Regions from separate parts of the Rhodoferax sp. LB1P47 genome, predicted to be linked through region 2. Evidence: predicted binding sites of a transcription regulator. Region 2 holds the regulator's gene; the other holds the start of a gene.
The links. Region 2 encodes FliA, which starts transcription of late flagellar genes. Its sites were predicted from a motif close to CTAAAGTTTNNNNNNNNNNNGCCGNTA; they were not measured.
Positions count from the first base shown of each region.

Region 1: a site for FliA is predicted at 6,147-6,173, ahead of AC0969_RS05030 (FlxA-like family protein). Genes of this name have one in related genera too.

Region 1 is NZ_JBWMAU010000002.1:236,638-251,267, forward strand. It holds gene polA (DNA polymerase I) at 1-1,806, opposite strand, end outside; gene AC0969_RS05010 (iron-siderophore ABC transporter substrate-binding protein) at 1,902-2,933, shown strand; gene AC0969_RS05015 (FecCD family ABC transporter permease) at 2,930-3,958, shown strand; gene AC0969_RS05020 (FecCD family ABC transporter permease) at 3,955-4,983, shown strand; gene AC0969_RS05025 (ABC transporter ATP-binding protein) at 4,973-5,818, shown strand; gene AC0969_RS05030 (FlxA-like family protein) at 5,815-6,138, opposite strand; gene AC0969_RS05035 (TonB-dependent siderophore receptor) at 6,262-8,304, opposite strand; gene AC0969_RS05040 (DUF4394 domain-containing protein) at 8,593-9,495, shown strand; gene AC0969_RS05045 (MFS transporter) at 9,527-10,915, opposite strand; gene AC0969_RS05050 (penicillin-binding protein 1A) at 11,251-13,548, shown strand; gene AC0969_RS05055 (hypothetical protein) at 13,580-13,885, shown strand; gene AC0969_RS05060 (homoserine kinase) at 13,888-14,630, shown strand, end outside.
Region 2 is NZ_JBWMAU010000010.1:64,519-79,148, reverse strand. It holds gene flgL (flagellar hook-associated protein FlgL) at 1-754, opposite strand, end outside; gene flgK (flagellar hook-associated protein FlgK) at 764-2,659, opposite strand; gene AC0969_RS12685 (glucosaminidase domain-containing protein) at 2,669-3,526, opposite strand; gene AC0969_RS12680 (flagellar basal body P-ring protein FlgI) at 3,527-4,639, opposite strand; gene AC0969_RS12675 (flagellar basal body L-ring protein FlgH) at 5,358-6,038, opposite strand; gene flgG (flagellar basal-body rod protein FlgG) at 6,049-6,831, opposite strand; gene flgF (flagellar basal-body rod protein FlgF) at 6,859-7,599, opposite strand; gene flgE (flagellar hook protein FlgE) at 7,617-8,840, opposite strand; gene AC0969_RS12655 (flagellar hook assembly protein FlgD) at 8,883-9,539, opposite strand; gene flgC (flagellar basal body rod protein FlgC) at 9,558-9,962, opposite strand; gene flgB (flagellar basal body rod protein FlgB) at 9,980-10,393, opposite strand; gene flgA (flagellar basal body P-ring formation chaperone FlgA) at 10,571-11,293, shown strand; gene flgM (flagellar biosynthesis anti-sigma factor FlgM) at 11,512-11,838, shown strand; gene AC0969_RS12630 (hypothetical protein) at 11,867-12,250, shown strand; gene AC0969_RS12625 (RNA polymerase sigma factor FliA) at 12,483-13,199, opposite strand; gene AC0969_RS12620 (hypothetical protein) at 13,201-13,983, opposite strand; gene flhF (flagellar biosynthesis protein FlhF) at 13,976-14,630, opposite strand, start outside.

The DNA.
Region 1 (14,630 bases), on a different contig from region 2:
GACCACCGGCATGCCCAGTTTGTCGAAGAAAATTTCGCCCAGCTGCTTGGGGCTGGCCAGGTTGAAGGGCTGGCCCGCCAGTTCATACGCCTCGGTTTCCAGCTGCAAGATGCGCTGGCCCAAAACGTGGCTTTGGCCCGCCAGCGTGGGCGCGTCGATCAGCACGCCGTTGCGCTCGATGCGGTACAGCGCCTCGCTGCTGTCGATTTCCAGCTGGTAGATAAAGGCCAGGGCGGGAACCACTTGCAGCTGCGGCCAGAGCACGCGGTGCACGGCCAGCGTCATGTCGGCATCTTCGCAGGCGTATTCAGAGGTTTTTTCCACATCCACCTGGTTGATGGTGAGCTGGTGCACGCCCTTGCCGCACAGGTCTTCAAAGCTGATGCCGCTGCGGCCCAGGTGGCGCTCGGCCAGGCTGCCCAGGCCGTGCGGTTTATGCACTTCCAGCACATAGCTTTGCAGCATGGTGTCATGCGCGTAGCCCTGCACTTCGATGCCGTGGTTGGCGAACACATGGCGGTCGTACTTGATGTGCTGGCCCAGTTTGGGGCGGCTGGCATCTTCCAGCCAGGGCTTGAGTTTGGCCAGCACCTCCATGCGCGGCAGCTGGGCGGGCGCGTCGGGGTAGTTGTGCGCCACCGGGATGTAGGCGGCCTCGCCGGGTGTCACGCTGACGCTGATACCGACGATCTCGGCCAGCATTTCGTCCAGCGAATTGGTTTCGGTGTCCAGCGCCACCAGCTCGGCGGCTTGCAGCTTGGCCAGCCACCGATCGAAGGCATCCCAGGTCAGGATGGTCTCGAACCCCGGCGTGCGGGTGGGGGCGGCATCTACAACGGGTTCATCGAACAAGCCGGGTTCTGACGGCTTGGCGGTTTTTTCAGGCTTTTCAGCCTTGGGCGTGGGTTCTGCGGCAGCCGCAGCGTCCAGCGTGCGGGCCATGCCCTTGAAGCCAAACTTTTCATAAAAAGTCTTTAAAGCGCCCGTATCCTGTGCGGTGAAAGCTATCGAATCCATAGCAGGCAGGCCGTCGATGTAGCCCGCCAGCTCGCAGTCGGTCTTGATGGTGACGAGGCGGCGGCCCTGCGGCAGCCAGTCGGCGGCGTTGCGCAGGTTCTCGCCCGCCACGCCCTTGATCTCGGTGGCGCGGGCCATCAGCGCGTCCAGGCTGCCGTATTCCATCAGCCACTTGGCGGCAGTCTTGGGGCCGACCTTGGGCACGCCGGGCACGTTGTCCACGGTGTCGCCCACCAGGGTTTGGTAGTCCACCATCAGGCGGGGCGGCACGCCGAATTCTTCGGTCACCCCGGCCACGTCGCGGCGCTTGCCGTTCATGGTGTCGATGATGGTGACGTGCTCGTTGACCAGCTGGCTCAAATCCTTGTCGCCGCTGGACACCACCACCTCGATGCCCTGGTTGCCCGCCAGCACGGCCAGCGTGCCAATCACGTCATCGGCCTCCACCCCCGGCACAGCCACCACCGGCCAGCCCAGCAGGCGGATCACCTCGTGCACCGGCTCGATCTGCGTGCGCAAGTCATCGGGCATCGGGCTGCGGGTGGCTTTGTAGGCGGGATACCACTCGTCGCGGAAGGTCGGACCCTTGGCATCGAACACGCACACCGCGTAGTCGGCCCGCACCTCTTTGCGCAGACTGTTCATCATGTTGATGATGATGCGGATGGCACCGGTTTTTTGCACCGTGCCATCGGGCAAGGTGGTGCTCATGGTTTCGCCACCGGCAAAAAAGGCGCGGTACAGGTAGCTGGAGCCATCGACCAGCAGCAGGGTTTTCTTGTTCGTCATGGGGGGCATTTTGCCTGCGGGGGGGCAGACACTATTGCTTTACACGGGCTAATTACAATCAATTCTTATTACCATTTGCGTTTGAAATTTTGACTATGGCTTTTTCAAGCTGCCGCCGCAGCACCCTGGCCCTGCTGCTGTGCGGGCTGGCCTTTCCGGCACTGGCTGCCGATACATCCGCCAAAGCCGATAAGGCCACCCACCCCCCCACCCACGCTGCCCCGCGCAAGCTGGCCGCCGACCTGGGCAGTGGCGTGGCCGATGGCGTGTTTCCGCGCAACGTGGCGCACTACCAGGGCAGCACGCGGTTGGCCCAGCCACCGGTGCGCGTGGCGGTGCTGTCCACCGGGCAAAACGACGGCCTGCTGACGCTGGGCCTGGTGCCGGTGGGCACCACCCGCGACGACCAGGGCCGCCTGTATGCCGACTACCTGGCCCTGGGCTTTGCGCTGCGCCAGGCCGAGATGCGCCGCACCGCCGACCTAGGTGTGCGCAGCGCCCCCGACCTGGAGGTGCTGGCCGCCTTGCGCCCCGACCTGATTTTGGTCAACAAAGCCATGCTGACCCCGCAGATGCACGCGCTCTACCAGCGCATCGCCCCCACGGTAGTCACACGCGGCAACGGGGTGAATTGGAAGATCGACTTTCTGCTGCTGGCCGATGCCCTGGGCCGCAGTGACCAAGCCCGCGCCTGGCTCCAGCACTACCACGCCGATGCCAATGCGCTAGCCGGGCACTGGCGCGCCGGTGCTGCCCCCAGCGTGTCGTTTGTGCAGGCCAACGCGGCACGCAACCGGGTGATGGGCGTACGCTCGTTCACCGGCAGCATTGCCGAAGATGCGGGCCTGCAACGCCCGGCCAGCCAGCGCTTTGCGGGCAATTCGCAAGACATCAGCGGCGAGCTGCTGGACCAGGCCGATGCCGACTGGATCTTCTACGCCGCCCGCGACAAATCCCTGGGCAGCCTGACCGGCTCGCCCCTGTGGACCCGCCTGCGCGGAGCCGCCCAGGGCCACAGCGTACGCGTGGGGCTGGACCCGTTTTATCTGAACGCCGGCCCCCTGGCCGCCCGCACGGTGCTGGATGCACTGGCACAGACCACCCCTACCCCACTACCAAAACCATGACCGTCTTTCCCGCCGCCACCCCGGCCCGCCGCGCCGCCCGGGGCCTGGGGCTGATCTTGCTGCTGGCCGCCCTGCTGGGCCTGGTGCTGGCCAGTATTTCGCTGGGGGCGCGGCCGATTCCGCTGGCCCGGCTGTGGCAATTGCTGTGGCAGCCCGACGGCAGCGTCGAATCCGCCATCGTCTGGCAGATGCGCATGCCGCGTACCGCGCTGGGCCTGGCCGTGGGTGCGGCGCTGGGCGTGGCGGGCGGCCTGATGCAGGCGCTGACGCGCAACCCGCTGGCCGACCCCGGCCTGCTGGGCATCAACGCCGGGGCCGCGCTGGCGGTGGTGCTGGCCATGTCGGTGCTGGGCGTGGGCAGCTATGTGGGCACGCTGGGCTTTGCGCTGCTGGGCGCGCTGCTGGCGGCGGTGGGCGTGTATGTGCTCAGCAGCGGGGCCGCACCGAGCGCCCAGCGGGTGCGCCTGCTGCTGGCGGGCACGGCCATCAGCGCCAGCCTGGCATCGTGCACCGGCATCGTCACACTGTTTGACAGCACCACCTTTGATGCCTACCGCTTCTGGGTGGTGGGTGCGCTGGACGGGCGCAACGCCGACGTGCTGTGGCCCATGCTGCCGCTGGTGCTGGCGGGCTGCACCATTGCGCTGTGGCAGGCCCGGGCGCTGGACGCGATGGCCCTGGGCGACGAATTTGGCCAGGCGCTGGGCCTGCGGCTCAAGCCGGTGCGCATCTGGAGCTTCATTGCCATCGCCCTGCTGTGTGGTGCGGCCACGGCGGCGGCCGGGCCGATTGCCTTTGTGGGCCTGGTGATTCCGCACGCGGTGCGCCTGCTGGTGGGGCCACACTGGCGCTGGATACTGCCCTACGGCCTGCTGGCCGGGCCGGTGCTGGTGCTGGGCAGCGACATTCTGGGGCGGCTGATTGCCGTGCCCAGCGAGATCGAGGTCGGCATCGTCACCGCCTTCATCGGTGCGCCGGTGCTGCTGGCCCTGGTGCAGCGCAGCCGCACAGGGAGTGCGGTATGAACCTGAACATCAGCAGCGGCATCTGGGCCGAACTGGCGCACCGCCGCACCCGCACGGTGCTGGTGGGTTTGCTGCTGGCCGCTGTGGCCGTCAGCCTGCTGGGCCTGCGCCTGGGCAGTTACGACCTGGCCTGGGGCCGGTTTTTCAGCACGTTGTGGGGGGGCGACGATGGCATGGCCCGCATGGTGCTGCTAGAGCTGCGCCTGCCGCGTGCCCTGGTGGCGCTGGGTGCGGGCGCGGCGCTGGCCACGGCCGGGGCCATCTTCCAAAGCCTGTCGCGCAACCCGCTGGCCAGCCCGGACATCATCGGCCTGACCACCGGCTCAGCCACGGGTGCGCTGGTGGTGATTCTGTGGCTGGGCGACCGGGCACTCAACGTACCGCTGGGCGCGCTGGTGGGCGGGCTGGCCACGGTGGCGCTGGTGTATTTGTTCAGCCTGCAACGCGGCATGCAGGGCCAGCGCTTGGTGCTGATTGGCCTGGCGGTGGCGGCCATGCTGGCCTCGGTGAACGACTTTTTGCTCACCCGCGCCGAGCTGGACCAGGCCCTGGCCGCCAAGATGTGGCTGCACGGCAGCCTACAAGGCAGCGGCTGGCTGCAAGCCCAGCGCCTGGGCCTGGGCTGCGCCGTGCTGCTGCCGCTGGCCTGGCTGCTCAGCCCGCGCCTGCGCCTGCTGGAGATGGGGAATGAGTTGGCCACCAGCCTGGGCCTGCACGTGGGCCGCAGCCACACCTACCTGACCCTGGTGGCCGTGGCCCTGACCGCGCTGGCCATTGCCTGCGCCGGGCCGATTGGCTTCATCGCGCTGGCTGCGCCGCAACTGGCCCGCCGCCTGTGCCGCGCCCCGGGCATCGGCCTGTGGAGCGCAGCCCTGGTGGGCGCCGTGCTGTGCGCCAGCGCCGACCTGCTGGCGCGGCTGCTGCTGGCCCCGTTCCAAATCCCCGTGGGCCTGGTCACCAGTGCGCTCGGCGGAGCTTATTTGACTTACCTTTTAGCCCGTGAGTGGAAGAGCCATGACCTCTAAATCTATGCAAACACCCACCCCCCGCCCGTCCCACGTAGTCGGCGCTTCACGCCTCCGGGGCGAAGACCTGACCCTGGCCTACGGCGACACCCGCGTGGCCGAGCATTTAAGCGTGGACATTCCCGATGGTGCGTTCACCGTCATCGTGGGCCCCAACGCCTGCGGTAAATCCACCCTGCTCAAGGCCCTGGCGCGGCTGCGCACCCCGCAGGCAGGGCAGGTGTATTTGGATGGTGCGCTGATCGGCAGCTACCCCACCCGCGAAGTGGCCCGCCGCCTGGGCCTGCTGCCGCAAACCGCTATTGCGCCCGAGGGCATCCGCGTGGCCGAGCTGGTGGCACGCGGGCGGCATCCGCACCAAAGCCTGTTTGGTGGCTGGACGGCGGCCGACGACCGCATCGTCGCCCAGGCCCTGCGCGCCACCGCGATTGAGGACCTGGCGGACCGGCTGGTCGATGAACTCTCGGGCGGCCAGCGCCAGCGCGTGTGGGTGGCGATGGTGCTGGCGCAAGACACGCAGTTGTTGCTACTGGACGAGCCCACCACCTACCTGGACCTGGCGCACCAGATCGATCTGCTGGAGCTGTTTCGCGACCTGAACCGGCGCGAAGGCCGCACCCTGGTGGCCGTGCTGCACGACCTGAACCATGCCTGCCGCTTCGCCGACCACCTGGTCATGCTGCGCCAGGGCCAACTGGTGGCGCAGGGCGCGCCCAAGGACATCATCACCGCAGCCCTGGTGGAGCAGGTGTTTGACCTGCCCTGCCGCATCATTGAAGACCCGGTGTCGGGCACGCCGCTGGTGATTCCCGTGGGGCGGGTGCGCACAGATTAAGCGTAGGTATCGACGCTCTCGCCCAAGCCCGGAGTGCGGGCGGGTGGGCGCTCGGTGGCCTGTGCCACTTGGGCGGTTTTTTGCTGGTTCAGCTGCTCTTGCTGCTGCTGGCGCTGGATGGCGGCAATCTGCGCCTGCACCATCTGGATTTGGGCCTGTAGCAGTTTGATCCGCTCGGCTTTGGCCTTGGGGTCCCCATCCCCGGTTGCCGCGCTTTTCAACTGCTCCGTGAGCTGGCGCATTTGCTTGAGCAAGCCCGCAATCTGCTGGCCTGCCTGGGAGCCTTGGGTGCGGATCGCGGTGGAGGATGTGATTTGCATGTTTGGGTTATCGGCAGATGGCACGACATCTTGATGCACAAACGGTAGCGGCTTGCAAGCCGCTACACACTCCTAAATACATAGCTACCAGCGCAGGTAGTACCTGCGCTAGAGCCACTTTTTTTATAAATCCAACTTCCAGGTCAGCTTGGCCGTGCGCGGTGCGCCCGCCGCCAGCCGCGTGCCGCCAGCGGCCCAATACTGTTTGTCGGCCACGTTGTCCACGTTCAGTTGCAGACTGGTCTGGTAGTCCCACAGGCGGGTGGCGTAGCGGGCGCCCAGGCTGTACAGGGTCACGCCGCCCAGCCAGGCCTGGTTCAGGTCGTTCACCGGGCGGCGGCCGGTGTAGTAGGCCCCGCCGTTGACCGACAGGCCGGGCACGCTGGCCAGGGCGTACGACAGGAAGGCGCTGCCGGTCTGCTTGGCGGTGTTTTCCGGACGCTTGCCGTTGTAGTTGGCGTTGATGTTACGGAACTCGGCATCCAGCCACTGGGCCGAGGTTTGCCAGGCCAGTTGCTTTGTTAACTGGCCCTGGGTGGCCAGCTCGATGCCGGTGTAGCTTTGCTCGCCGTCGGCGGTGTAGACGTTGCTGGTGTTGGTGTAGTAGCCGGGGCGGTTGATGTTGAACAGCGCGGTGGACAGCAGCGTGCCGCCCGGTGTGCGCCAGCGCATGCCCAGCTCTTTTTGCTTGCTCACGCCGGGGGCCAGGCGCTCACCCACGTTGGCCGTGCCGGTGGGCGCGGTGTCGCCCTGCTCCAGTCCGTCGGCAAAGGAGGTGTAGGCCGACAGGTCGGGGGTGATCTTGTAGACCAGCGCGGCCATCGGCGTGCTCTTGCTGTCGTCGTAATGGGCCGTGCCCTGGTCGCTTTGGTAGCGGCTATGGCGCAGGCCCAGCATGAGCTGCCACTGGGGGGAGAGCTGGATTTGGTCCAGCGCGTACAGGCCCGTGTCTTGCGTATCCAGCGCGGCGGTGGTGGCCGTGGTGGGCACGGTGCCATAGACCACGCTGGTGATGGGCAGCGGGTTGTACAGGTTTTGCGATGCGACGGTATAGGTTTGCTGGTAGATCGGGTCTTGGCCGTAGCGGGTGCGGGTAGCGCCCAGCGTCAGGCCGTGCTGCACGCCCAAGGTGGCAAAGCTGCCGAACAGCTCGGCGCGCAGCATGTCGGTCTGGGCCTGCAAGGTCTGGATGTTGCCGCGTATGCTGCCCGCGCCCGTGGCCACGGCGGCATCGTTGGCAAAGCTGAAGATGGCCAGTTTGCGGTCGCGCTCCACCTGCGACTGGCCCGCCTCTACCGTCAGCGCCCAGTTGTCGCTGAGGGCGTAGTCGGCACGCACCTGGGCGTTGCGGGTGCTGGTTTCAAACTTCGCCATATCGGGGCCGACCAGCTTCTTGGCATCCACCGGGTTGGGGAGGGTAATGGCCCCGTTGACTGCCGTGCGCAGGGCCACGCCGACTTGCTCGGTGGTTTTGCGGTGGTCGAACTCCAGGTCGGCCTTCAGCGTGAGGCGGCTGGTCACACGCCAGTCAAAGGCGGCCGAGGCGAAGCCGCGATTGCCGCTGTCCACGCCGTTCAAATACGAGCCCAGTGCCCCGCTCGCCGCGTTCACGCGCAGGCCAAACTGCTGCTCATCGCCCAGGCGGCGGCCCACGTCCACGGTGGACAAGGCGGTGCCGTATTGGTCGACCACCAGGCCCAGCGAAGTCACCGGCTGGACACCGGCGCGCTTGGTGACCAGATTCACGATGCCAGCGGGCGAGGTAAAGCCGTAGTACAGCGCCGAAGCGCCCTTGAGCACTTCCACGCGCTCCTTGTTTTCCATCGGGATTTGTGAAAAGTTCAGCACCGGCATGGAGCCGTTGAGCCGGTAGTTGCTGCGGTTTTCCACGCTGATGCCCCGGATCACCAGCTGGTCCCAGGTTTCTCCGCCGTTTTGCTGGCGCGTCACGCCCGCCGTGTTGCGCAGCGCGTCATACAGGCCCGCTGCACCTTGCAGCTCCAGCACCTCGCGGGTGACCACATTGACGGTAGACGGCACGTCCATGATGTCCGAGCCACGAAAGCTACCCGCCTCCACCGTTTGGGGCGCAAAGCCCTGGGCCGTGGCGGCCCGCACGGTGACGGGGCGCAGGGTTTGCAGGTCGGCATCTTGCGCCAGGGCCATTGGCGCTCCGTAGGCACCGTAGATGACGGACAAAAGAAAAGAAAGTGGGCGTAATCGGTTGGGGCAGTGCATAGCGGAGTTAAAAAACAAACAATGAAAATTAAGGGTATTCCATTATTTCACGCAAACACAAATACAAACCATTTGCATTTGTGTAAAGACACGCCCCGGTGCGGGTTAAGAACTAGCCGCGTCCCGCACCACCAAACTCCATGCACAATTTATTCCGGACCTGCGCAAAACTCCGGCGCTGCGGACGCCCACTTATATATAACAAAGACTGCACCCATGAAACGCTTGCCCGCCGTGCCCCGCACATTGACCGCCACCGCGATCGGCATCACCGCCGCCCTGCTGGCTGCTTGCGCCACCCCGCCCGAGCCCCAAGGCAGCCTGCGCAAGGAAACCGTTTTGGCCATCACCACCGGCATGGAGCTGGTGAAGTTCAACGCCGGGCAGCCGGGCCGCATCCTGGCGCGCCTGCCGGTCACCGGCCTGGCGGCGGGCGATAGGCTGGTGGGCATGGACTTCCGGGTGGCACGCGGCGTGCTGTTTACGCTGGCCCAGTCGGGCCGGGTCTACACCGTCAACACCAGCACCGGCGCGCTCACCGCCGTGCCTGCGGCCCCGCTGGCACTGACACTGCCCAGCGGCCTTTTTGGCTTTGACTTCAACCCGGCGGTAGACCGCATGCGCATCGTGCATGAGGGCGGCATGAACCTGCGCATCCACCCCGACACCGGTGCGGTGGTAGACGGCAATGCCGCCCTGGCCGGGGTGCAGCCCGACACCCAGCTGTCGTATGCCCCTGGCGACGCGAATGCGGGCAAAGCCCCCAACGTGTCTGCCGTGGCCTATACCTACAACACCGTGAACGAAAAAATCACCACGCTGTACGCGATTGACCGCGCCCTGGGCGTGCTGGTCATGCAGGGTTCGCGCGAGGGCACCACCCCCGCCGTGTCGCCCGATACCGGGCGGCTCACCACCATCGGCACGCTGGGACTGGGGCCGCTGCTGGATGCCACGTTTGACATCTCGGACGTGGGCAACACCGCCCTGGCAGCGGTGCGCTCGCCCCAAGCCCCCAAAACCCGCCTGCATGTGGTGGACCTGGCCACCGGCGGCAGCACCGCCCTGGGCACCGTGGGCAACGGCAGCCCGCTGATCGGCATGGCGATCGCGCCCTGAGCGGACTGGAACGCGCGGGTCTTTACCGACTTTACCGACCCGCCATCAGTTCTTCCCGTGCTGCGTCATAGGCCCGCTTAGGCACTGGCACAGCATTGGGGTTGCCCAAATCCACCATGTGGACGCGGTAGGTTTCGCGGGCGGTGAAGGCAGCGATCGCGGCAATCACCGTCACCGCCAAGGTGATGGCCCCCACGGTGAACGGAATGTCCAGCGCGCCGGGTGGGGCCACGTAGGCAAACAGCGCAGGCAGCAAGGCGGTGACCAGGGTGCCCAAATTTTGCGAAATCGCCATGCCCGAGACCCGGGTGCGGGTGGGGAACATCTCGGGGTAAAAGCTGGGGAACACGGCGTTATAGCCCTGGTACACGATGCCCCACATCAGGATGGACATGCAAATCGCCAGCGGCACGCTGTGGATGCTGATGGCATACAGGTACACATAGGCCAGCAGGCCCGAGGCCAGCGCACCCACGATGATGGGCGGCTTGCGGCCAATCTTGTCCGACAGATTGCCCACAAACGGAATCACCAGCACCGCCACGATGTTGCCCAGCACCGGAATCCACAGGTAGATGTCTTTCTCAAACCCAATGCCGTAGCCGGGCTGCACCGCGTAGGCCGCGCCAAAGATGGTGGTGACCACCGGAATCACGTTCATCAGCGAACAGCACATCACCCGCAACATGTCGCGCCAGCTCTCGGTAATGGCCTGCACGAAGGGGGCCTTGGGCACTTTGCCATCCACGTTTTCTTCGGTGAAGGCCGGGGTTTCGTCCACCTCGCGGCGGATGATGTAGCCCGCCACGATCACCAAAAAGCTCAGCAGGAACGGAATGCGCCAGCCCCAGCTGTTGAACTGCTCGGTGGGCATGTAGTGGGCCAAGGGCAAGAACACGGCGGCCGCCAGAATCTGCCCGGCCTGTACGCCTTGCAGGGTAAAGCTGGCATAGAAGCCGCGCCGCCCAAACGGGGCGTGCTCCAAAATCATCGAGCTGGCCCCCGAGATCTCCCCGGCCACCGCAAAGCCCTGGACCAGGCGCATCAGCACCAGCAAGGCGGGTGCCCACAGGCCGATCTGGTCATAGGTGGGCAGCAGGCCCACGGCCACGGTGGAAAAGCCCATCAAAAACATGCAGATGATCAGCACCTTCTTGCGGCCCTGGGTATCCCCCCAGTGGCCCAGAAAAAACGCCCCGATGGGCCGCGCCACGTAACCCACGCCGTAGGTGGCCAGCGAGGCGATGATGGCCGTCTTGGGGTCGCCCTTGGGGAAGAAGATTTGCGGAAAAATCAGCGCCGCTGCCGTGGCATAGATGAAAAAGTCGTAATACTCCAGCGCCGATCCGATCCAGCCGCTGGCGGTGGCCTTTTTCGACTGGTTCTTGCTATGCGCCGCGCCATCCAGGGTGTTAGCCATGCATGTCTCCTAGGGGGTTGGTGGGTTGAAAAAGCTGCGCCCCGGTAAGAGCCGTGCAGAAAAGGTAACGAGAAGCAGGGGAAAACCCTTGCAGCTTTACTCTAATACGATCGGTGATCGCACAATGGCGTTCGTTAATCGCCCAAACCGAGGGTAAGCCCTAGTCTTTTGCGGTCGGCACGCTGTGTGCGCGGCAACACCCCCGCCCTGCACAACCAAAAAAAAGTATGTTTTAGGCCTCTAGCGCTTATAAAACATGCGCCAATAGCTATGAAACATATAGCACACTAACTTCATACACACTTCACACCCTGCCTTTAATCTCAGCCGCCTGTATGACACCCCACACGCCCCCCTACTCCCGCCGCCGCGCCCAATCCGGCAAACTCTGGCTCACCGCCCTGTGGGCCTGCCTGGGCCTGGGGCTGGTGGGCGGCCTGCTGGTGGCCTTGGCGGCCGCCTGGTACTACCCCAACCTGCCCGATCTGGACAAGGTGACCCGCTACCAACCGCAGCAGGCAATGCAGGTGTTCACCAGCGACGGGGTGGAGATTGCCCAGTTTGGCTCCGAGCGGCGGGTGTTTTTGCCCCTGGCCCAGATCCCCCGGCAGATGCAAGACGCAGTGCTGGCAATTGAAGACGCCCGCTTTCGCGAGCACAGCGGCATCGACCCGATTGGCGTGCTGCGCGCCGTGGTGGCCAACCTCACCGGGGGCCGCCGCCAGGGGGCATCCACCATCACCCAGCAGGTGGCGCGCAACTTCTTTTTAAGCAACCGCAAGACGGCAGAGCGCAAGCTCAAAGAGGCCATGCTGGCGCTGAAGATCGAAAAGTCCCTTACCAAGGACCAGATCCTGGAGCTGTACATGAACCAGATCTACCTGGGCCACCGCGCCTACGGGTTTGGGGCCGCCGCGCAGGTGTACTTTGGCAAGCCGCTGGCCCAGTTGTCGGTGGCCGAGATGGCCTTGCTGGCCGGGCTGCCGCAAAACCCGGCCTACGCCAACCCCATCACCAACCTAGAGCGCGCTACCCGCCGCCAGCAGCTGGTGCTGGGCCGCATGCGCAGTGTGGGGGCCATTACCGAGGCGCAATTTGCCCAGGCCACGGGTGAAAAGCTGGTCATCCGCTCGCCGCTGCAAGTGCCGGTGCACGCCGAATATGTGGCCGAAATGGCCCGCCAGGCGGTGTTTGAGCGCTACGGCCAGCAGGCCTATTCGCAGGGCTTCAAGGTCACCACCTCGCTCATCTCCACCGACCAGCAGGCCGCCTACGCCGCGCTGCGCAAGGGCGTGCTGGCGTTTGACCGCAAGCAGCCCTACCGGGGCCCGGAAGAATGGGAAGAGCTGCCCAGCGACCCGGCCGAAGAAGATGCCGCCGCCGCGATGGCGCTAAAGGACTACAGCGACGACGAAGACCTGCGCGTGGCCATCGTGCTGCTGGCCAGCCCGCAGGCCGTGGTGGCCCGGCTGGCCACCGGCGAGACGCTGCAAATCAGCGGCGAGGGCCTACGCTGGGCCCAGGCCGCCCTTGGCCCCAAGGCCACCGCGCCGCTGGCCATCAAGCGCGGGGCCATCCTGCGCGTACAACACACCGACACTAAAACCGGCTGGTCGATTGCCCAGTGGCCCGAGGTACAAAGCGCGCTGGTAGCGCTGACCCCCGGCACCGGTAGGGTGCGGGCGCTGGTGGGTGGGTTCGACTTTTCGACCCAGCAGTTCAACCACGTCACCCAGGGCTGGCGGCAGCCGGGTTCCAGCTTCAAGCCGTTTTTGTACTCCGCTGCCATCGACCAGGGCGTGATGCCATCCACCGTGGTCAACGACGGCCCGCTGGACCTGCCGGGGGTGAACGGCGGCCCAGGTTGGAACCCACAAAACGACGACGGCCAGTTCCTCGGCGCCATCCCGCTGCGCACCGCCCTGGCCAAGTCGCGCAACCTGGTCAGCGTGCGGCTGGTGCAGATGCTGGGCGTGCAGCCCGCGCGCGAATGGGCCGCCCGCTTTGGTTTTGACATCAACAAACAACCCGACAACCTGACCCTGGCGCTGGGCGCGGGCAGCACCACGCCGCTGCAACTGGCCTCGGCCTACGGCGTGCTGGCCAACGGTGGCCATGTGCTGGCGCCGGTGGTGATCGAGCGCATCACAGACGCGCAGGGCACCGTGCTGTTTGAAGCGCCACCGCCCCCGGTGCTGGCCGACCTGCTGCCCGCCGTGCCCGAACGCAACCTGTTCATCACCAACAGCCTGCTGCAAACCGTGACCGGCAGCGGCACCGCCGCCAAAGCCCAGGCCACGCTGAAGCGCCCCGACCTGTACGGCAAAACCGGTACCACCAACGACTCGGTAGACGCGTGGTTTGCCGGTTTCCAGCCCAGCGTGGTGGCCGTGGTGTGGACCGGCTACGACAAACCCCGCAGCCTGGGCCGCGAATCGGGCAGCAGCGTCTCCCTGCCCATCTGGATCGACTTCATGGGCCGTGCTCTCAAAAATATACCGGTCGCGCCCTTCGCCGCGCCGCCCAGCGTGATGCGCGACGCACTCGACGACTGGACCTACACCGACCCGCCCGAGAAGGGCGAGCTGATCCGCCTGGGCTTTGACGAGCCGACAGAGGCCCCTGGCCCCTAACTCGCCGGTACAGCCGCCTACAATCCAGGCCATGCGCGCTCACCACATCCTTCCCATTTTTCTATTCGGTCTATCGCCCCTATCCTCCATAGGGGCGGCCACCCCTGCTACCCCACTGGACCAGCGTATCCAGCACATCGAAGTGCAGGATGCGGATGTACGCATCCAAGAGCTGCGCGTCGGCGGCGAGACGCAAACCATCACCGTCCAACCCCGCAACGGCCTGCCCGCCTACGAGGTGGTCCCGGCCAACGGCGCACGCAACCGAAGCATTGACGGCCGCGACGGCGGCCAGGGCAGCGTGGGTGTGCGGGTCTGGAAACTGTTGAACTTCTAAGCATGGCGGTCTATACCAAAGTCTCTTTGAAAGAGGCCAACGCGCTGGTGCGCCAGCTGGGTTTAGGGGATGTGACGGCGCTACGCGGCATCCAGGGCGGAATTGAAAACACCAACTACTTCGCCACCACCGACAGCGGCGAGTTCGTGCTCACCCTGTTCGAGCGCCTGACGTTCGAGCAGCTGCCCTACTACCTGCACCTGATGAAGCACCTGGCCCAGCGCGGCATCCCGGTGCCCGACCCGGTGGGCATCCAGGGCGGCGCCAAGGCGGGCAGCATCCTGCACACGGTTAAAAAGAAACCCGCCTCGGTGGTGACCAAACTGCGCGGCAAAAGCGAGCTGGCCCCCGGTGTGCTGCACTGCGCCGCCGTGGGCGACATGCTGGCGCGCATGCACCTGGCCGGGCGCGACTTCGGCATGGCCCAACCCAATCTGCGCGGCCTGCCCTGGTGGAACGACACCGCCCCGGTGGTGATGCCGCATCTGGACCCGGCCCAGGCCGAGTTGCTGCGCAGCGAACTGGCCTTTCAGAACCACGTCGCCGCGTCCAGCGCCTACGCCGCCCTGCCGCAAGGCGCCATCCACGCCGACCTGTTCCGCGACAACGTGATGTTCGACAGCGTGGACGGCGTGCCAAAGCTCAGCGGCTTTTTCGACTTCTACTTTGCCGGCACCGATGCCTGGCTGTTCGACATCGCCGTGTGCCTGAACGACTGGTGCATTGATTTGCCCAGCGGAGCCCA
Region 2 (14,630 bases):
CGGTGGCCGGGGCTACGGGCGCAGTGAAGGTGACGGTGAAGTCGGTGCCCGAGTTGGGGGTACCCGCGCTGGGGTTCATGGCCAACGAGGCGTTGGTGATGATGCCAATGTCGGTAAACGCCCGCCCGGTGTTGGCCGTGCCCAGGCTGACGTTGAATACGCCGTTGCCCTCGGCCACGTCCATCCAGGCGGCGCGGCCGTCCAGGGTGAAGGGGATGGCCACGGTGCTGGCGGCGGTTTGGCCCGCCAGGCCGTTGTAGCTGTAGTCGGGGTCGGGGGCCACACCGTCGGCGCTGGTTTCAAACGGGGCGGCGGTGCTGCCCAGGCCGTTGAACAGCGGCATGCCGTTGCTGTCTTTGCGGTTGGCTAGGGTGAGCAGTTCGTCGCGGATGCTGACCAGCTGCTTGGCAATGGTTTGCCGCTCGGTGGGGCTGTTGGCACCGTCACCGGCCTGTACCACCAGGGTGCGAAATTCGGTTAGCAGGTCGTCGGCATTGCCCAGCACGGCTTCGGCCTGGGTGATGGCGCTGACCTGGGTGTCCAGTGCGCGTTGCTCGGTTTTGATGCGGTCGATGCGGGTGTTGGCGCGCTCGGCCTGGCCCGCGCCGGTGGGGTCGTCGCTGGCGCGCAAGATTTTTTTGCCCGAGGTCAGGTTCTCTTGCAGTGCCGACATGGTGGCGTAGCGGGAGGTTAGGTTGCGCAGGGCGTTGTCGTAGCCGGTGGCGCTGGACAGGCGGGTAAAACTGTTGCTCATCTATGTCTCCTAACGGCCTACGCTGGCCATCAGACTGTCAAAAATGGTTTGGGCAATCTGGACCATCTTGGCCGATGCCTGGTAGGCCTGCTGGTATTGCAGCAGCTTGGCGGCTTCTTCGTCCAGGTTGACCCCCGAGACACCGGTGCGCGAGGTTTCCAGGTTGTCGGCAATCGACTTGGAGACCTCGGCGGTGTACTGCACGCTTTGCACCGTGACAGCGATTTGCGACATCAGCGCGGCATAGCCATCGGCCATGCTGGAGCCGTCAAACAGGGCCAGGTCGCGCAGGTCCATCAGCGCATCGGCATTGCCCGCGTTCAGCTTGGCGTAGGTGGTGTTGGCCGGGCCCAGGGTGATGGTGTCGCCCACTTGGGCCGCCCCCGACAGGGTCAGCGACCAGCCGGAAGACGGGGTAGCGGAGGCATACGCAATGGCTGTGCCGGGGCTGTAGGTGAACGTGCCCGCTACATCCGAGCGGGTGTAGGTATTGGCACCGGTGAAGGTCAGGGTGACTGCGGCCGGGATGGGTACCGACTTGGCCGCCAGGTTTGCGACCGCCAGGCTGCCGGTATTGCTGGTGCCCATGGCGGCCTGCACCGGGCTGGCCACCGCCAGCTGGCGCGGCGATGCAAAGGCGGTGCTGATCTTGCCTGCGGCCGTGCGAAACGGCTGCACCAAAAAGCTGTCGCCCACGGCCGCTGTGCCTGCGGCGGCCAGCGTCAGGCCGTCGTAGCTGCCATTGGCATCGGCGACGATGGTGGTGTTGTCCGTCAGGCGCTGCACGGTGAACGCGGTGGCCGAGGTAAAGGTGATCTTGTAGTCGGATGCCTGGAGCTTGGCGACCGAGGCCGCGTTTACGCTGACACCCACTGTGGCAGTGCCCGTGTTGAACGCCGCCGCCGCACCCGTTGGCATGCTGATCGGGCTAAACAGGTTGCCCCCGGCGTTGCCGTCCAGGTCCAGCCCCAGTTGGTGCTGGGCATTGACCACGGTGGTGATGCTGACGGCCATGCGGCCCAGCAGGTTGGCACCGGCGGCCAGGTCTTCGTTTTGAAACTTCAGCAGCCCGGTGATGGAGCCGCCGCCCAGCATGTCTTCGGACAGCACGATGGTCTGGTTGCCATTCACCATTGCGATCTGGCTTTGCGATGCATCTTGCGGGTTGATTTGCCGCTGGAGCGCATTGGCCGTGGTGCCCAGCACCAAGGGCTGGCTGCTGGCGGCAAATACGGTGACCGTGCCATCGTCGGCATCAATCTGGGTGGTCTGGATGTAGGTGTTGAGCTGGCTGATCAGGTTGTCGCGTTTGTCCAGCAGGTCATTGGGCGACTGGCCGTTGCCCTGGGTCAGCTGGATCTGTCCGTTGACGGCGGCAATGTTGGTGATCAGCGTGTTCACTGCTGCTACGGCGTTGTCGAGTTCGGTGGTTAGGCCGGATTGCAGGTTGTTGAGCTGGGTGGCGGCATCGTTGAAGCGGGCGGCCGCCTCGTCGGCGCGGGTCAGCACCACGGTGCGGGCGGTCAGGTCGGTGGGGGCGCTGGCCACATCCGAGAACGCATTCATCATGTCGGTGACCGCCGCGCCCAGGCCGTTGGTGCCCCCGGCAAACACATCTTCCAGTTGCAGCAGCTTGGTGGCGCGGGCAATGTCCGATGCCGCGACCGACTTGGACAACGCCGCCTGGCGCGTCAGGTACTCGCTGTGGTTGCGCTGGATGGTGGCAATGTCCACCCCTTTGCCAATGTAGCCACCGCCGGTGAACTGCCCCTCCACCGTCTCCAGCACCACCGTCTGGCGCGAATACCCCACCGTGCTGCTGTTGGCTATGTTGTTGCCAATGGTCTGCAAGGCCACCTCGTTGGCCACCAGGGCCCGCGTACCGATGTTGAGTAAATTGCTCATGGCGTAGCTTTAAGCGTAGGCCCGGCGCAACTGCTGGGTGGTGGTGATGGCCCGGTTCAGCTTGGCGGCGTAGTCGGGGTCGGTGGCGTAGCCCGCGCGCTTGAGCTCGGTGGCATAGGCCTGGGACGAACCGGTCTGCTGGCGTGCCTGGGCGTAGCGCGGGCTGTTGTTGATCAGGCTGGCGTAGTCCTTGAAGGATGCCTCATACGAATCGTAGGCGCGGAACTTGGCGCTCACCTTGCGGGCCTCGCCGTCCACCACCTCGGTGGTGGTGATGGTGGTGGTCTTGCCGGTCCAGCCCGCACCGGCCTTGATGCCAAACAGGTTGAACGAGGTGCTGCCGTCGGCGTTCTTGATTTCTTTTTTGCCCCAGCCGGTTTCGTGCCCGGCCTGGCCCAGCATGTAGCTGGCGGGGATGCCGGTGGCTTTTTCTACCGCCGTGGCGGCCGCGTTGTGCTGTTCTACAAAACCGGTCTGGCTGACGCTGGCCGGTTTGATCGGGGCCGTGGGCGTGATGGACATAGACGCGGGCATTTTCAGTGCCGCCCCCTCGGCGGGCACGGTCTGGCGCGTCAGTTGGCGCACGATGGCATCCGACAAGCCCCCTGGCTGGCCCGACATGGTGACCGACAGCTGCTGGTCCAGCAGGTCGCTGCCCAGGTCGCCCTGGGGGCTGTCGAGCAGGCCGGACTTGGTGGTGGCCTCGCGCATGCTCTTGATCAGCTCGCGCATGAACAGCGATTCGAGCTGCTTGGCGGTTTCTTTGATGGCGGCGGGGCTGTCTTGCCCGGCTTGCAGCTTCAGCGCGTTGAGCGACTTGGCATCGGCGGCCAGCACATTGCTGTTGGAGACTTGGGTCAGTGCCATTTAGATCACCTCCAGTTCAGCGTTGAGTGCGCCTGCGGCTTTAATCGCTTGCAGGATGGCCAGTAAATCTTGCGGCGTGGCGCCCAGCGCGTTCAGGGCGCGCACCACGTCGGCCAGCTGCGGCGCGGGCGGCACCTGGATCAGGATGCCGGGTTCTTGCTTGATCTGGATGTTGGACTTCTCGGCCACCACCGTCTGCCCTTGCGAGAAAGGGGCGGGCTGGCTGATCACCGGCGTGGTGCTGATGCTGATAGATAAATTGCCGTGCGCAATCGCGCAGGGGCCCAGCGTGACCGACTGGTTCAGTACGATGGAGCCGGTGCGCGAGTTGATCACCACCTTGGCCGCCGGGGCCGACGACTCCATCGTCAGCTCCTCCAGATCGGCCAAAAAGTTCACCCGCGCATTCGGGTCGTTGGGGGCGCGCACCCGCACCGTGCGGCCATCCATCGCATTGGCCAGGCCATTGCCCAGCTTGCCGTTGACGGCGGCGGCCACCCGGCGGGCGGTTTGGAAGTCGCTGGAATTCAGATCCAGGGTGATGAAGTCGCCCTCTTGCAGCGGCGTGGGTACGCTGCGTTCCACCTGCGCGCCACTGGGGATGCGGCCCGCGCTGAGGTGGTTGATCTGCACCTTGCTGCCGCCCGCAGCGGCCCCGGCCCCGGCCACCACCATATTGCCCTGGGCCATCGCGTAGATTTCGCCGTCGGCCCCGCGCAGCGGCGTGGCAATCAGCAGCCCGCCTTTGAGCGACTTGGAGTTGCCCATGCTGGCCACGTTGATGTCAATGGTTTGGCCGGGCTGGGCAAACGCGGGTAGCTGGGCCGTCACGATCACCGCCGCCACGTTTTTCAGTTGCAGCGACGAGGCCAGGCTGGCCGGCAGGGTGATGCCCATCTGCTGCAAATAGCTGGACAGGCTTTGCGAGGTGTAGGGCATCTGCGTGGTCTGGTCACCCGTGCCGTCCAGCCCCACCACCAGCCCGTAGCCGGTTAATTGGTTGCTGCGCACGCCCTGGATGGAGGCTACTTCCTTGATACGCAAGGCCTGTGCAGGCAGGGCCAGCAGCAAGGCTGCGCACAGCCCCAAGCCCCATGTCGCGGCACGGCGCATTGGCAGGAGGCGGAAAAGTGGCATGGTGTGCAACCCGTGTGATGCTGACTCGGCCGAATTGGACGAATCTTTAACACTATTTTCGGGGGCGGCTGGGTTGCGGAACGCTGGAATAGGGGCGGGTTTCCGGCCTATTGGTGGGGGCGGGCGGGCTGCCTTTGTGCTGGTCTGCTATTGTTTGTGTAGTAAAAAATGATAGCTGACTGCGCATATTTATATTGCGCTAAGGGCTGATTTTGTGGGTGAAAAATGGCTTTGAAACGTAAATCTGTTTGGAGGTGGAGGGGTTTTTTACCGCCGCTGGCCGGGTGGTGCGCCCGGCGGCGCAGTCACTTTTCTTTTGCGCAAAAGAAAAGTAACCAAAAGAAAGGCACCCCAACTGTCTGCGCCCCTGCGCTGGCGCTACGGGGAACCTGCGGTGCTCATGGAATGCGGGGTCTGGCTAAACTCGCTGCGCTCAAACAACGCCAGCCCTGATCCGCATTCCACTCCGCTCCTCGGCGCATACAGATGAGGACCCTGGGATCGGGGGCGCTGCGCACCCCATCGCGCCTAGGGCGCGAAGTTGCCGCCCTGATGTCCCCGCTTTCCCCCGGCGAGCGAAGCAACGCCCTTTCGCGAACTGCGCAGGGCTGGCTTTGCCAGACTGCTGCAGTTGCCCCCTGCAAGGGGGTGGGCGGAAAGCGCTTGCGCTGTAGCCTGGGGGTGTGCCACAAGCCTAGAACGGCATTACGTTCATGAAAAAGCGACCCAGCCAGCCCATAGCCTGCACTTCGCCTTGTTGGCCGCGCCCTTTGGACTCGATGCGGGCGTTGGCCACCTGGGTGGAGGCGACCACGCTGCCGGGTTGCACGGCGCGGGGGTCTACTGTGCCGGAGAAGCGCAGTACGTCCACGTTTTGGTTCACGCCGATCTGCTTTTCACCGGCCACCACCAGGTGGCCGTTGGGTAGCACTTCGACCACGGTGACGGTGATGGCCCCCGAGAAGGTGTTGGCGCTCTCCGTTCCGCCCTTGCCCGAGAAGTCGTTGCTGGAGGTGGCACCGATGCCAAATTTGTCCAGCAGCGGGGTTTTCAAGAAGGGGATGCCGGTGATGCCTGCGGCTTCGGCAGCGCTGCGGTTCACGGTGCTGGTCGATTTTTGGCTGGCGCTGACGTTTTCCACGATCTGGATGGTCAGGTTGTCGCCCACCAGTCGCGGGCGACGGTCTTCAAACACCGGGCGGTAGGCAGCCGATGCAAACAGGCTGCCGGAGGGGCGGGCGTTGGCGGCCACGGCCACCGGCGGTAAGGGCCGGGGGGTGGTGGATTCGGCGAAATCGACCTTGGGCGAAGGTGCCAAGGTTTCGCAGCCGGTAAGGCACGCCAGCAGCAAGGCGACAGTCAGGGCGGTGCGCATGGTCGGTCTCTTAGAGCTGGGCCAACTTTTGCAGCATCTGGTCCGAGGTCTGCACGGCCTTGGAATTCATTTCATACGCGCGCTGGGTCTGGATCATGGTCACCAGCTCTTGCACTACGTTGACGTTGCTGGTTTCCACAAAGCCCTGGCGCAGCACGCCCATGCCGCTCACGCCCGGGGTACCGGCGGTGGGCTGGCCGGAGGCGGCGGTTTCGGCATACAGGTTGCCGCCCTTGGGCTCCAGGCCGGCCGGGTTGATGAAGTTGGACATGGCTATGCTGCCTGCGGGCTGCGGCGTGGCGTTGCCCGGCAGCATCACGGTAACGGTGCCGTCGGTGCTGATGGTGACGCTCTGGGCGGTGATGGGGATGGTTACGCCGCTGGCCACGGTGAGCCCGGCGGAGGTGACCAGACGGCCCTGCGAGTCCACCTGGAACGAGCCGTCGCGGGTGTAGCCGATGGAGCCGTCGGGCTGGTTGACTTGAAAGAAACCGTTGCCGTTGATGGCCACGTCCAGCGTGTTGCCCGACTGCTGCAAGCTGCCCTGGGCAAACGAGCGGGTGGTGGACACGGTGCGCACGCCCAGGCCCAGGTGCAGGCCGGTGGGGAGCTGGTTTTGCTCGGTGCTGTTGGCCCCTACCTGGCGCAGGTTTTGGTAGATCAGGTCTTCAAACACCGCGTTGGCACGTTTGTAGCCGGTGGTGGAGACGTTGGCCAGATTGTGTGAAATCACGTCCAGCTGGGTTTGCTGGGCTTCCATGCCGGTCTTGGCGATCCAGAGGGAGTTGATCATGGGGGTGCTTTCTAGTTACCGTGAAAGTTAAGCCTGGACATTGAGTAGCTGGCTGGCGCTCTTGTCGTTGGTTTCGGCGGTTTGCAGCAGGCGCATTTGCGTCTCGAACTGGCGGGCGGTCTGGATCATGCCGACCATCGTGGCCACGGCGTTGACGTTGGAGCCCTCGATGGCTCCGGCCAGAATCTTGGCGTTGGCATCCTGCGGCAGCGGGTCGCCGGTGGTGCCCCGGAACAGGCCGTCGTCGCCGCGTTTCAAGGTGTTGTCGGCATCAGGGGTCACCATCTTCAGCCGCCCCAGGGTGGTGGCGGCCTGGCCCGCCACTTTGGCGCTGATGGTGCCGTCGGTGCCCAGCGTGATGTCGGCGCCCTGGGGCACGTCGATCGGCGCACCGCCGTCTGACAGCACCGGCAGACCGGTGGGCGTGACCAGGGTGTTGGTGCTGGAGATTTCAAAAATCCCGCTGCGGGTGTGGGCCTCGGTGCCGTCCAGCCCCTGCACGGTGAACCAGGCATTGCCTTGCGCCATCGCATCCAGGTTGCGGCCGGTGCGCTGCACAGGGCCGGGCAGGTTGGAGTGGCCAGAGGTGGTTTCCAGTGCAAACACGCGGGTGCTGGAGCCCGGGCCGTTCAGCGGCACCGAGCGGTAGGTGGCCAGTTCTTCGCGAAACCCGTTGGTCGATACGTTGGCCAGATTGTTGGCCAGCACCGCCTGCCGATTTGCCGCCGTGCTGGCCCCCGTCATCGCGGTGTAAATGATGTGGTCCATAGCGGCGGCTTAACGTATTAGCGCAGGTTGACCAGGGTGGACATCACCTGGTCTTGCGTCTTGATGGTCTGGGCGTTGGCCTGGTAGGCGCGCTGGGCGGTCATCATGTTGACCAGTTCTTTGGTCAGATCGACGTTCGAGTCTTCCAGTGCACCGGCGCGCAAAGCACCCAGGTTGCCGGTGCCCGGCACGCCCTTGGCCGATGCGTCGCCGCTGGACGGGGTGGACAGCCAGTAGTTGCCACCAATCGGGGCCAGGCCCTGCACGTTGACGAAGGTGGCCAGCTGGATTTGCCCTGCGGCCAGCGACTTGCCGTTGGAGTAGGTGCCTTGGATGACCCCGGACTCGTCGATGCTGATGGCGGTGAGCGTGCCGGGGGCCTGGCCGTCTTGGGTGGCCTTGGCGATGGAGAACTTGGAGCCGTACTGGGTGGCTTTCACCACGTTCAGGTTGGCTGTCACGGTGGTCGCCGGATTGGTGGGCGAGGGCAGGGTGAGGGTGCCGATGGTGGCAGCGGCGGTGTTGCCGATGCCGTTGAACGTCAGTGCCGATGCGGTCAGGGCGGGGGTGGAGCCGTCTACGCTGGTGTACACGTCCCAGGTGTTGACCCCGGTTTTGGTGAAGTACACGCTGACCGGAATTTCCACGCCCTGCCCGTCGTAGGCGGTAATGGAGGTGCCATAGGTGGCCAATACGGGCACCAGGGCCGAGGGCGCGGTGCCGGTGGCAATGGCGGCCTCGGCATCCAGGTTGAAGCTCAGGTTGATCTCGGTGGTGGCAATGGCGGCAATCTCGCCACCGTCGGGCAACGACAGGGCTCCAACGGCTCCGCCGGTGGGAATAGAGCCGTCGGCGGCGGCGGCGATACCCATCAGGTGGGCCCCGCCGTTGGTGATGATTTCGCCCTCGGTGTTTAGCTTGAAGGCCCCGTCGCGGCTGTAGGCGGTGGTGCCGTTGGGCAGCTCCACCTGGAAGAAACCGTTGCCGTTGATGGCCACGTCCAGCGAATTGCCGGTGATGCTGATATTGCCCTGGGTGAACTGTTGCGACACGGTTTGCACCTCCACGCCAATCCCGGCGCTGATACCGCCCGCGCTACCCAGCGACGAGGCATACAGCTCGGCAAATTCGGCCCGCGAGGCCTTCATGCCGGTGGTGTTGGCGTTGGCAATGTTGTGTCCGATCACGTCCAGATTTTGGCTGGAGGCGTTCAGACCGGATAGACCTTGTTGAAAGCTCATGGGGGGCTCCTGAAAATACGGTGGGGGTGATCGGGGTGGGGCTTACAGAATAGCTTTGACGGCGCTGTACGGCACCGAGCTGCCATTGGCAAACTGCAAATTCATCACGTTGTTGTCGTTGCTGACCGACACCACCTTGTTGCGCTGTAGCGGGGTGCTGGTGACGGCGGTAGTCCCTTGGGTGGCAATCACTTTGAACGACAGCTCGCCCGAGTTGGTGTACTTGGAGGCATCCCAGGTAAACGACTGGCGGCCCGTACCCATCGCGCCCAGGCTCTCGGTGCCCAGCAGTGTGCCTCCGGCGGTGCGCACTTCTACCTTCACCGCGTCGGCGCTGCTGGCCAGGTCAAACGAGCCCTTGCCCACGCCGTCGGTAATACTCAGGGTGGAGCCAGCGGTCAGCACATCGTGGCCAATCGTGGCGCTGCCTTGCAGCGATTGCAGGGCGGCAATTTGCGTGGCCATGCTGGTCATGGTGTCGTTCAGCGTCTGGATGCCCGATACGGTATTGATCTGCGCCAACTGGCTGGTCATCTCCGCGTTGTCCATCGGGTTCATCGGGTCCTGGTTGTTCAGCTGGGCCACCAGTAGCTTCAAAAAGCGGTCTTGCGAGGCTTCGGCCGTGCTGGTAGTGGCAGAGCTGGTTGAGGTCACCAGCGAGCTGCTGGCGGCGTTGAGGGCGGTGACATCCAAGGCCATTGCGTGCTTTCGGTAAATTTATTGGCCCATTTGCAGCGTTTTCAGCAGCAGGGACTTGGCGGTATTCATCACTTCTACGTTGTTCTGGTAGGAGCGGGAGGCGGAAATCATGTTCACCATCTCTTCCACCGCGTTGACGTTGGAGTGGGTGACGTAGCCCTCGGCATCGGCCGACGGGTGGGTCGGGTCCAGCACCTTGCGGCCTGGCTGCTGGCTCTCGGAAATCTCTTTGACCCGCACCCCGGCGGCGCTCTCGGCCCCCAGCAGCGTGGTTTGAAACACCACCTGGCGCGCCTTGTAGGCATTGCCATCCGGCCCGGCCACGGCATCCACGTTGGCCAGGTTGCTGGCCACCACGTTCAGCCGCTGCGACTGGGCGCTGATGGCGCTGCCGGAGACGCTGAAGATCGAGAACATGGACATGGTGCTTCCTTATTGGCTTACTGGCCGGTAATGGCGCTGAGCATGGTCTTGGCCGAGCCGTTGATGAAGCGCAGCGTGGCCTCGTAGCGCACCGCGTTGTCCACAAAGTTGGCCCGCTCGCGGTCCAGATCGACCGTGTTGTTGTCCATATTGGGTTGGCTTTGCACGCTGTAGCCGCGTTTTTGGGCATCGCCCAGGCTACTGCCGTCCAGGCTGGGCAAGGTCAGGTGGCGGTTATCGGTTTTGTGGCCTGCGATCAGCCCTTGGCTGGCGGTGGCGGCGGTCATGGCTTCTTTGAAGTTGAAGTCGCGCGCCACATAGCCGGGGGTATCCACGTTGGCAATATTGCTGGCGATGGTGCGCTGGCGTTCGGCGCGCAGCACCAAAGCCTTGCTCTGAAAGTCCACCGCCCCGACCATTTTTTCCAACATGGGACACCCCGTTTGCATCAAATGCGAAACCTCCGGTGCCATCCCGGATCTCGCGTTGGGCAAATTATGGAAAAACTTGGGCCTTTTTAGGCAGCGAAGAAGCGGGTGTTTGCCTTGCAGTTTGCGGCTTTGTGCCAAGGGTTCTGGCTTTAGTCTTGGATGAAATATGGAGTCTATATGCCACTACTGCTAAGAAACACCACATGGCGAGGACTGGTCTGCGCCGTCGCCGTGCTGTGCGCGGTAGACGCGCGCGCCCAGGCCCAGACCGACATGCTGGCCAACAGCCAGCGCTGGCTGGAATCCGCCGTGGCCCAGGTGCCGCCGGTGAACGGCCAGACCCTGCGCATGGAGGTGTCGGTGGGCGCTTTGGACCCGCGTTTGCAGCTGGCCCCCTGCGCCAAGGTAGAACCCTATATGCCGCCGGGCACCCGTCTGTGGGGCAAAAGCCGCTTGGGCCTGCGCTGTTTGTCGGGCACCACCCGCTGGAATGTGTTTATGCCCGTCACCGTCAAGGCGCTGGGCCGGGCCTGGGTGGCTAAAAGTAATCTGCCCGCAGGCACGGTACTGACTGCCGCCGATGCGATAGAGGCCGAGGTCGATTGGGCCGACGATGCGTCTCCGGTGGTGGCAAACCGGGAAAACTGGATCGGCCAGGTGGCCTCCCGCTCCTGGGTGGCCGGGCAAACCGTGCGCCAGGCGATGGTCAAACCGGCCCAGGTGTTCCAGGCGGGCACCCAGATCCGGGTGCTGGCCCAAGGCGTGGGCTTCCAGGTGCTGTCCGATGGTCAGGCCGTAACCGCCGGGGTGGTGGGCCAGCCCGCTAAAGTGCGGCTGGACAGCGGCCGGGTGATGTCTGGCGTGGTGCAAGATGCCCGCACCATCCTCATTGAGATGTAGATATGGCTCACCCCCAGGCTGCGCTGGCGCTTCGCCAACCCCCTTGCAGAGGGCAATACCAGTGGCCCGGCAAAGCCGGTTCCACGGTATTTCTGGAAATATGCGTTTTGGGTGCTACGTTGTTTTATCTTTGATTTCGAGAATAAGCCTTAAGTAAATGCCAAAGCTGCCGAAACCATTGCTACGATGCCTTAACGTCAAGGCTGCTGGAGAGCGTGATGAAAATTGGACCAGGAATAGATTTATCGGTTGCCGTGGCTTCTGCGGCCCTGAAGAAGGCCGACCAAGAGAAAGAAGCTGCGCCCGCCAGCATGGCGCAGAAGAGCGCACGTGCAGTTCCCGCAGCGGGAGCACAGGTGTCGGTGTCAACCTTGGCCCGCACGCTGGAGCAGAACGACCGGGCTGTGGGTGCCGACTTCGACAGCAAGAAAGTCGCCGACATCAAGGCCGCCATCAAGAACGGCACCTTCAAGATCAACCCCGAAGCCATTGCCGACAAAATGCTGGCCAACGCGCAAGAGATGCTCGGCGTCAGCGCCCGTTAAGTTTTTTCACCCTACTGGGCACACTCGCATGACGGCAGCCCACCCAATGCACGCCAGCCTGCTCCGCGTGGAGCAGTTGCTGGAAGACGTGTCTGCAGCCCTGATCACGGGCGAACCCCTGGTTTTAGAGGCCGCCAGCACGGCGCTGCGCCAATCGATGGCCGATTTGTCGGCGCGTGGCCGTGCCCCTGCTGCCATGCAGTCGCTAGACGCAGGCATGCGCCAGCGGCTGGAAAAAGTCTCGCTCACCCTGGCCCAGCAGCGCGCCAACCTGGCCCGGCGTGCCGTCGTGGTAGACCGGGCCCTGGCCACGGTACTGCCCCAAGCCCAACCTGCCGCCACCTATTCAGGCGGCAAAACAGCCGCCTACCGGGGCGGTGCTGCCCGCATCTACGCGATGGCTGCGAGCTAAAGATCAGATTTTTCGCCTATTTTTCAGGTATTAAATAGGCTGCTGGCGCACATTCCGCTTGCGCAAGCAGCTATCAAAATCTTCTTCAAATAATGTAGCGGCCTGAACGCCCCCAACGCATGGTGGAGATACCGCTTCCAGGGATACCGTGGAACCGGCTTTGCCGGGCCACTGGTATCGCCCCCTGCAAGGGGGTTGGCGAAAACACGAAGTGTGTAGCCTGGGGGTGCGCCTAATGGCTCCGCATCTTGGCGCGCAGGCGGGCAATGGACTGGCTGTGCAGCTGGCAGACGCGGGATTCGGTGATCTCCAGCACGGCGGCAATCTCTTTCAGATTCATGTCGTTTTCGTAGTACATGCTCATGATGTACTGCTCCCGGTCGGGCAGGGTGGTGATGGCCTCGACCAGCGAGGCTCGCAGGCGCTGGTCGCGCAGCAGGCTGACCGGGTCGGCTCCCTCGTCGGCCACGTGGCGGTCCAGAAAGCCCGCGCCTTCTTCTGAATTGCCGTTCATGTCCTCCAGATACACCAGCTGGGTGCCGCGCACCTTGCCCAGCAGCTCCTGGTAGTCGGGCAGGGTCATGGCCAGCTCGGTGGCGATTTCGGACTCCAGCGGGCTGCGGCCCAGTTTTTGCTCCAGCCGCTGCACCGCGCGTTCGATTTCTTTTTGGCTCTTGCGTGAGCCGCGCGACATCCAGTCGCCCTCGCGCAGCTCGTCGATCATGGCCCCCCGGATGCGCTGGGTGGCAAAGGTTTCAAACTGCACGCCCTGGGCCGACTCAAAACGGCTCAAAGCTTCGGCCAAACCGATCATGCCGACCTGGATCAGGTCGTCCAGCTCGATATTCGGCGGCAGCTTGGCAATCATGTGGTGCGCCAGGCGACGCACCAGCGGCACGTACTGGCGCAGCATGTGCTCGCGGTCCATCGTGCCTTTGGCGGTATACATATCAGCGGCTTCCTGCTCCGTGCAGCCCATGCGCCATGGGGATGGCGTTGGCCATCAGGCGCAGGGCGATTTGGTGCGCGTCGTCCCAGCGGGCGGTTTTTTGCGGGAACGAGCGCACGGTCATGAAGTCGGTCTGACAGTCCAGGTGCCGGTACGCGCAGTGTTGCAGCGCCCGCCCGGTGGACGTGGCTCGCAGCTCGGCATTTTTGAATGGCGTGGTGACCACCGAGGCAATCAGCGGCACCAGCCGGGCTTGCAGCAGCAGTTTTTTGAAATTTTGGTAGGCCCCCAGGATGGAGGCCTTGAGCGGGGTGACCGCCAGCAGCGGCCGCACTTGGCTGCCGGGCAGCAGGGTGGCCAGCAGGTCGGCATCGGCGTACAGCACCACCAGGTCGCAGCTGCGGAACAGGTGGCTGAGGGCTTGGAGCGGTTGGATGGGCATGGTGGATTCTTGCCGGGTTTGCTGTGCCAGACGGCTCAAGCCCAGTCGGGCGGGCACGGTGTGCCAAGGGGGCGCGTCAGGAGCGGCATCTTCTAGCCAGTGTGCGTGGTCCAGCAGGTTCTGTAAACCCGGATTGTCTTCCGTTTCCAAAGAGGTTGCATCCAGCACGGTAATGCGCAGGCTGAAGGTTTGCAGCGCCGCGCAGATCTGCCAGAGCAGCGGCAACTCGGTGGCGGTGTCACCCCGGGTCACCATGGCGATCACGCTCCAGGCGGCTTGCGGCGCGATACGGCGCAGGCTCTCTCCTTGGTGGACGTGGTGGCCGGTGCTGGTGTCAAGCATGCGCCCGTTCCTGGCGGCTGGAGTCCATCGGTGGCGGGGTAAAGAAGAAGTTCAGGTCGGTGGCCTTGGGGTCAAACGCCGACTTGGTGGTGGAGCGCATCGAGGTGCGCACCAGCTTCTTGGCATCGGCGGGTTCCCAGTCTTCGGGCACGCGCTGGCCGTTGCACACGCCGCGCAGCACCAGTTGGTGGCGGATGATGGCATCCAGCGCCGGGCCGAGTTTGGCGGCTTCGTCGATTTTGGACAGGATGGCCTGTTGCACGCCCCGGGTCTTGAACGAGGTGAGTACCTCGTCCATCGTGTCGCCGTGGCTGCCTGCGTTCAGCACCAGCAGGCGGTTCACGCCGGGCAGGTCCAGCACGTCCATCATGTCGCGCTTGCGTGGGTCTTTGGGGGCGATGCCGGTGGTGTCTATCAACACCATGCGCTTGTTGCCCAGCAGGCCCAGTAAATCTTGCAGGGCGGCACGGTCATGGGCCAGGTGGGCCACCACGCCCAGCATGCGGCCAAAGGCGCGCAGTTGTTCGTGGGCGGCGACGCGGTAGGTGTCGAGTGTGATCAGGCCTACGCTGTTGGGGCCGTGGACCCGGGCGCAGTGGGCGGCCAGCTTGGCGGCGGTGGTGGTTTTGCCCACGCCGGTGGCACCC